2 regions of the Mesorhizobium sp. M7A.F.Ce.TU.012.03.2.1 genome follow, and region 2 is predicted to be linked to the other one. Evidence: predicted binding sites of a transcription regulator. Region 2 holds the regulator's gene; the other holds the start of a gene.
The links. The regulator HrcA, encoded in region 2, represses chaperone genes, less so after heat shock. The targets are predictions, from matches to a motif close to GTTAGCACTCNCNNNNNGNGAGTGCTAAC.
Positions count from the first base shown of each region.

Region 1: EJ079_RS18530 (co-chaperone GroES) is a predicted target of HrcA. The motif match lies at 1,559-1,587, and genes of this name have one in related genera.

Region 1 covers NZ_CP034779.1:3,807,510-3,810,885, reverse strand. The annotation lists gene groL (chaperonin GroEL) at 1-1,107, opposite strand, end outside; gene EJ079_RS18530 (co-chaperone GroES) at 1,141-1,503, opposite strand; gene EJ079_RS18525 (hypothetical protein) at 1,754-2,002, shown strand; gene EJ079_RS18520 (DUF1488 domain-containing protein) at 1,999-2,265, shown strand; gene EJ079_RS18515 (hypothetical protein) at 2,294-2,485, opposite strand; gene EJ079_RS18510 (hypothetical protein) at 2,491-2,694, opposite strand; tRNA gene EJ079_RS33350 (tRNA-Cys) at 2,885-2,960, opposite strand.
Region 2 covers NZ_CP034779.1:1,396,245-1,399,620, reverse strand. The annotation lists gene EJ079_RS06760 (sorbosone dehydrogenase family protein) at 1-410, opposite strand, end outside; gene EJ079_RS06755 (hypothetical protein) at 509-706, opposite strand; gene hrcA (heat-inducible transcriptional repressor HrcA) at 731-1,813, opposite strand; gene rph (ribonuclease PH) at 2,012-2,728, shown strand; gene EJ079_RS06740 (VOC family protein) at 2,993-3,376, shown strand, end outside.

The sequences.
Region 1 (3,376 bases), 2.4 Mb from region 2:
CAGCCGCTCCTGCAGCTTTTCCTTGTCGTAGTCGGAGGTCGTCTCCTCGATCTGGCCCTTGATCTGGGCGACGCGCGCCTGGATGGTCGCCTTGGTGCCGGCCCCGTCGATGATCGTGGTGGTGTCCTTCTCGATCAGCACACGCTTGGCGCGGCCGAGCATCTCGATGGTGACGTTTTCGAGCTTGATGCCGAGGTCTTCCGAGATCATCTGGCCTGATGTCAGCACGGCGATGTCTTCCAGCATTGCCTTGCGGCGATCGCCGAAGCCCGGCGCCTTGACGGCCGCGACCTTGAGGCCGCCGCGCAGCTTGTTGACGACCAGCGTCGCCAGAGCCTCGCCCTCGACGTCCTCGGAGATGATCAGCAGCGGCCTGCCGCTCTGCACCACCGCTTCGAGGATCGGCAGCATCGCCTGCAGATTGCCGAGCTTCTTCTCGTGGATGAGGATGTAGGGCTCTTCCAGCTCGACGCGCATCTTGTCGGCATTGGTGACGAAATAGGGCGAGAGATAGCCGCGGTCGAACTGCATGCCTTCGACGACGTCGAGTTCGGTCTCGGCGGTCTTGGCTTCCTCGACGGTGATGACGCCGTCATTGCCGACCTTGTCCATCGCTTTGGCGATCATCTCGCCGACGCTGGCATCGCCATTGGCGGCGATGGTGCCGACCTGTGCGATCTCGGCCGACGACTTGACCTTCTTGGCGCGCGCCTGGATTTCCTTGACCACGGCGGAAACCGCCTGGTCGATGCCGCGCTTCAAATCCATGGGGTTCATGCCGGCGGCGACCAGCTTGGCGCCTTCGCGCAGGATCGAGGCGGCCAGCACCGTGGCGGTGGTGGTGCCGTCACCGGCGAGGTCGTTGGTCTTCGAGGCCACTTCGCGCACCATCTGGGCGCCCATGTTCTCGAACTTGTCGGCAAGCTCGATTTCCTTGGCGACGGTGACGCCGTCCTTGGTGATGCGCGGCGCGCCATAGGCCTTGTCGATGATGACGTTGCGGCCCTTGGGGCCGAGCGTGACCTTCACCGCATTGGTGAGGATCTCGACGCCGCGCAGCATGCGGTCGCGCGCGTCGGTGGAGAATTTGATTTCCTTGGCAGACATGATTTTTATCCAGTTCGTTCGGAGAAAATGAGGTCAGGCAGCTTTCTTGGCGGCCACGGTCTTGTCGGTTGCGGCCGTCTCGCTCTTGTCGATGATGCCAGTCTCGCTCTTGTCGATGACGCCCATGATGTCGGCTTCCTTCATGATCAGAAGGTCCTCGCCGTCGATCTTGACCTCGGTGCCCGACCATTTGCCGAACAGGATGAAGTCGCCGGCCTTGACGTCGAGCGGAACAAGCGTGCCGTTTTCGTCGCGTGCGCCAGGGCCGACGGCGATGACTTCGCCCTCCTGCGGCTTTTCCTTGGCAGTGTCGGGGATGATGATCCCGCCCTTGGATTTGATATCGCCTTCGGCGCGACGAATGACGACGCGGTCGTGGAGTGGCCGAAATTTCATGGGAACTTTCTTTCTGGGGCCGGCACAGGCGGCCACGCCCCTCCTCTATAGACGCGTTGGCACTCGATAGATAGGAGTGCCAAAAATTATTCGCGGGCCAAATTAAATATTCAAAAGTATTATTTCAGCTGGCCGTTTCGTGATATCCGCAGAATGTCAAATAATTCAAAAGATTGAATTTTGCCGATCGAGTGCCTATTTATCGGACAAGTTCACTTTCACGATTTCAGGCACAAGGGAGATTTCTTCGATGGCCGAAGGCAATCAGACGATCATGGAAAAAGCTGAAGCCCGCTTTGTCGACAAGCAGAAGAAGACAGCGGAGAAAAACAAGGCGACCGCCGAATATATGTCCGAGGCAAGAGCCAGGGAGATCAAGACGGCAAGGCTGAGGGAGCTTCGGCTGGCCAAGGAAGAGGCCGATCGTGTCGCCGAGGCCCTCAATCCTACGCCGAAGAAGAAGCGGGCGACCAAGAAAGCCACGGAGGCCAAGACATGAGCCTCACCTTCCCCAACCCCAGCCGCAGCTATGACGAAGCGGGCCAGCGCATTCGTTTCGTCGGCCATGACGGCATGTTCCAGATCTCATTTTCCGTCGCTGCCGACGCCATGGCCAAGATGCGGCCGGGCACTGCTGCCGATGAAGCCGGTTATCTCCAGACATTCGACACCGAGAGCAGCGCCATCCGCGAGGTGGCGTCGAAGGCCTACGACCGCACCCGCAAGAGCATGTATGTGCTGACGGCGGCCGATTTCGGCTGAAATGCCGGCGAGTTGGCGCTGACCGCGATCAGGTCTTGCGCTCGGCCCTTTCGCGGCGTTTGACGTCGCGGACATTCATCTGCACGACCATGTCCTCGGCCTCGCGCGGCCCCATCCCGACCATCACCTTTTGCCGGACAACCGCAGGCTGGCCGGTGAAGACATCGATGATGCTCCAACTCTGGGGAAGCTCCATGCGCACCGTGTAGCGGTTGGCCATGCCGGTCAGCCTTGCATCCTGAAAAACACGGCGCCCAGGATCAGCACCGTCCAGGCGACGACCGACAGTTTCAGCACCATGCCGCCATGCGCGGCCAGAAGCTTCCGCAGGTGCGGCACACCTGCCGGCGAGATTGGTGCCGCCGCCAAGGCGACAGGGGTCTTGAGGCCAAGTTTTCCAAAAACGGGCAGCAGCGACGGTTCACGCACGAAAGGCCTCGAATGTCAGGAAAAAGCGAAGCAACAACGCTCGCCTCCCTTCCATAGCACTCTTTTCGCGAGCGCCTGCATGCCAAATTCAAGACAGGACTGCTTTGACGGCCGGTCCGTACTGCCTTCGCAACACACAATCTATTCGTGGGACCTGACTGCGCTCGGGGCAGATTGGGACGCCAAATTCTGGAGGCCTCGCCTCGGGATCGAACCGAGGCTTCAGAGATTTGCCGTCTCCAGCGTAGCCGCTCCGCCACGAGGCCATGGCTGTCGAAGTAGCGGCCAAATATTTACGGAAAGGTTAATCCCGAGGGGATTGTTCAGAATTTTCGGGATCGAGTTTCAGAGTGTTCGCCAGCCAACCTTGCCGGGCCTAGCTTCCGGCACAGAGTTGCGATCCCTCACGCCCAAGCGGCAGCCCGCCCCGTCTCGACCGAGGGCCTCCAGCACTGCGACTGACGTTCTTCCCCTGAGCTACGCGCTTCCGAGGCTGCTTTATACCCCGGGTTGCATTTCGGAGGAGAGGAGCGGAGGCCAACCAACTTTCCCCTTGAACAGCGATTCGATCTGGCTTAGCTTCATCTGAGAAAAGGTTTTCCCAAGCAATTGTCGTTGGGCTCGGCCACCAGCCGGGCCTCATCCGGCTCGGTAAGAGAAAACCTTTTCCCAACCAAGGATC
Region 2 (3,376 bases):
CCGGCAAAGATGCCGTCCTGCACAGGGCTCGCACCGCCTTCGGCGAGGCGATAGATGCGGACCTGGTTGGCTTTGCTGTCGGCGACGAACAGGTCGCCGTTCGGCGCGACGCGCACGACGCGTGGATTGTCGATGCCGGATGCAACCAGCTCAGCCGAGAACCCCGGCGGCAGTTGCAGCTTCGCGTCTGCCGGCATGTCCGCAACGCCGGCGCTGTTAGAGGTCGATCTGTTGGCATAGGGCTTAGGCAGATCATCCGGTCTGATCAGGCGGCGTGTGCCCGGCTTGTCCGCTCGCCAGTCGCCGAAAGCGTCCGCGCCTTTCAGCGCCGGCTCGTCCGCCTGCTGGGCGAATGAAGCGGTCGAGAGAAACAGTGCGGCGGAAAGTGCGGGGCCGGCAAAACGCATCATTCGGTCCTCCAATGTTTGGGCGTGAAAACAGGAACGACCGGTTTCGTCGATCGTTCCACGGCACATGATGAGGTGGAGGAAGCTTCCGGTTTCCCGGTTCAGGTCCCGGCGGCGTAAAAATCGTCGTCGAGGCGTTTTTCCAACTCGACGAGATCGGCCGGCAGCGGCAGGCCCATGGCGCGCATTTCCTGCAGTTTTTCGCGCAACTGCTCCTGGATCTCGTGCTGGTCTTCCGGCTGGTTGACCATCTCCTCCAGCAGGAGGCTGATCCGGGCCTTGAATTCTTCGAGCGCCATCATCGTCTCCTCGGTTGGATCAGCTCAGCGCAGCATGCGTGAAATCAGCTGCGCCGTATAGTCGACCATTGGGACGATGCGCGCGTAGTTCAGCCGGGTCGGGCCGATGACGCCGAGCGCGCCGACGACGCGGGCATCCTTGTCGCGATATGGGGCGACGACCAGCGACGAGCCCGACAGCGAAAACAGCTTGTTTTCCGAGCCGATGAATATGCGCACGCCCGAGCCCTGCTCGGCGAGGTCAAGCAGCTGGATAAGCCCGTCCTGCGTCTCCATGTCCTCGAACAGATGCCGCAGCAGTTCGATGTCGGCCTGGGCGGTGACGTTTTCGAGCAGATTGGCGCGCCCGCGCACGATGAGCCGTGCCGGCAGGCCGCTATCGGCGCCGGCCCACACCGCCAGCCCCTTCTCGACCAGGTCCTGCGACAGCGTGTCGAGCGCGGCCCTGGTTTCTTCCTTGATGCGGGCGATCTCGATCCGCGCCTCGGCCAGCGTGCGGCCGCGTATATGGGCGTTGAGGAAATTCGAGGCCTCGTGCAGTTGCGAGACGGTGATGCCGGCGGGCAGCTCGACGACGCGGTTTTCGACGTCGCCATTCTGCGACACCAGCACTGCCAGCGCCTTGGTCGGTTCGAGCTGGATGAATTCGATGTGCTTCAGCGCCACCTCGTTCTTGGCGGCCAGCACCAGGCCGGCGCCGCGCGACATGCCCGACAGCATCTGGCTGGCCTCGGTCAGCATGTGTTCCAGCGTCGCGCCCGAGCCGGACGCCCGAACCTGTGCCTCGATGGCGCGGCGCTCCTCGTCGGAAAGATCGCCAAGCTCCATGAAGGCATCGACGAAGAAACGCAGGCCGGCCTGCGTCGGCAGCCGGCCGGCCGAAATGTGCGGCGCGTAGATCAGGCCGAGATGCTCGAGGTCGCTCATGACGTTGCGGATGGTGGCCGGGGACAGCGAAGACGGCAGGATGCGCGACAGGCTGCGCGAGCCCACGGGTTCGCCGTCCTTGAGATAGGAATCGACGATGCGCCGAAAGATGTCGCGCGAACGCATGTCGAGCGACTGGAGCGCGGGCGACTGCGAAGCGGGATCGACTGCCTTGGTCATACGGCCAAAAACCTCCGGCCCAAGGATACAGACTTACACTGCACCCGCGCAACCCGGTGTCTGTGTGAGATCACCGGGTGTCTTTGTGGGACCACCCGGTGTCTGTGTCAGATCGTCAGGCCATTTTCCTTTGCGCCACGCGTCCCATGCGGTTACAAGCCGGCCAAGATTCCGAAAAATGACAAGAAAGCAGCCTGAATGCGCCCTTCCAAACGCCAATTCGACGAAATGCGTGCCATCTCCTTCGAGCGCGGCGTCTCCAAGCATGCCGAAGGCTCATGCCTGGTGAAGTTCGGCGACACGCATGTCCTGTGCACGGCCAGCCTCGAGGAAAAAGTGCCGGGCTGGATGCGCAATTCCGGCAAGGGCTGGGTGACGGCCGAATACGGCATGCTGCCGCGCTCGACCGGCGAGCGCATGCGCCGCGAGGCTTCGGCCGGCAAGCAGGGCGGCCGCACGCTGGAAATCCAGCGGCTGATCGGCCGCTCCCTGCGCGCCGTGGTCGACCTGCAGGCGCTGGGCGAGCAGCAGATCACCGTCGACTGCGACGTCATCCAGGCCGATGGCGGCACCCGCACCGCATCGATCACCGGCGGCTGGGTGGCGCTGTATGACTGCCTGCGCTGGATGGAAGCGCGCCAGATGGCCAGCGTCGCCAAGGTGCTGAAAGACCACGTCGCGGCGATCTCCTGCGGCATCCATGACGGCCAGCCGGTCATCGACCTCGACTATGTCGAGGATTCCGCGGCCGGCACCGACGCCAATTTCGTCATGACCGGCAAGGGCGGCATCGTCGAGATCCAGGGCACCGCCGAGGGCGAGCCCTTTTCGGAAGAGCAGTTCGCGGATTTGATGGGTCTGGCCAAGAAGGGCATCCAGCGCTTGGTTAGTCTGCAGCAGATGGCGGTGGCTTAGGACTTAAATGCCGAGCTTGAACACCCCCCTCTGGCCTGCCGGCCATCTCCCCCTCAAGGGGGGAGATCGGATGCCATTTCGGTCTTCGCCAATCTCCGGCGTTGCAGGGTGCGCGACAATGCAGAAGCTGCTAATCTCCCCACCTGAGGGGGGTGAGGCGTGGTCCGCGAAGCGGACGGAAAGCCAATTGCTTGGCTTTCCGAACAACGAACGCCCAGAGCGGCAGCGAAGGGCCGGGGCCGGCAGGCCAGAGGGGGGCGCCTCGTGACACCCTCCGCGATCCTGGAATCGGCCCTCTACGTCACAGACCTGACCGCCGCGGAAACGTTCTTCACCGACATCCTCGGCCTCAATCTCCTAGGCAAGGTCGACGGCCGCCACCTCTTCTTCCGCTGCGGGCCGGGCGTGCTGCTCGTCTTCAATGCCGAGGCGACGAAAGTGCCGCCGGCGCCTGACGCCAGGCTGCCGGTGCCGTCGCATGGCGCGGTCGGCGAGGGCCATCTGTGCTTTGCTGCGACCGCCGATGAAATCGCCGGCTGGAAAGCCCATCTGGAGGCAAAGAAGATCGCCATCGAGAGCGAATTCGAGTGGCCGCAGGGCGGCCGTTCGATCTATATACGCGACCCCTCGGGCAATTCGATCGAATTT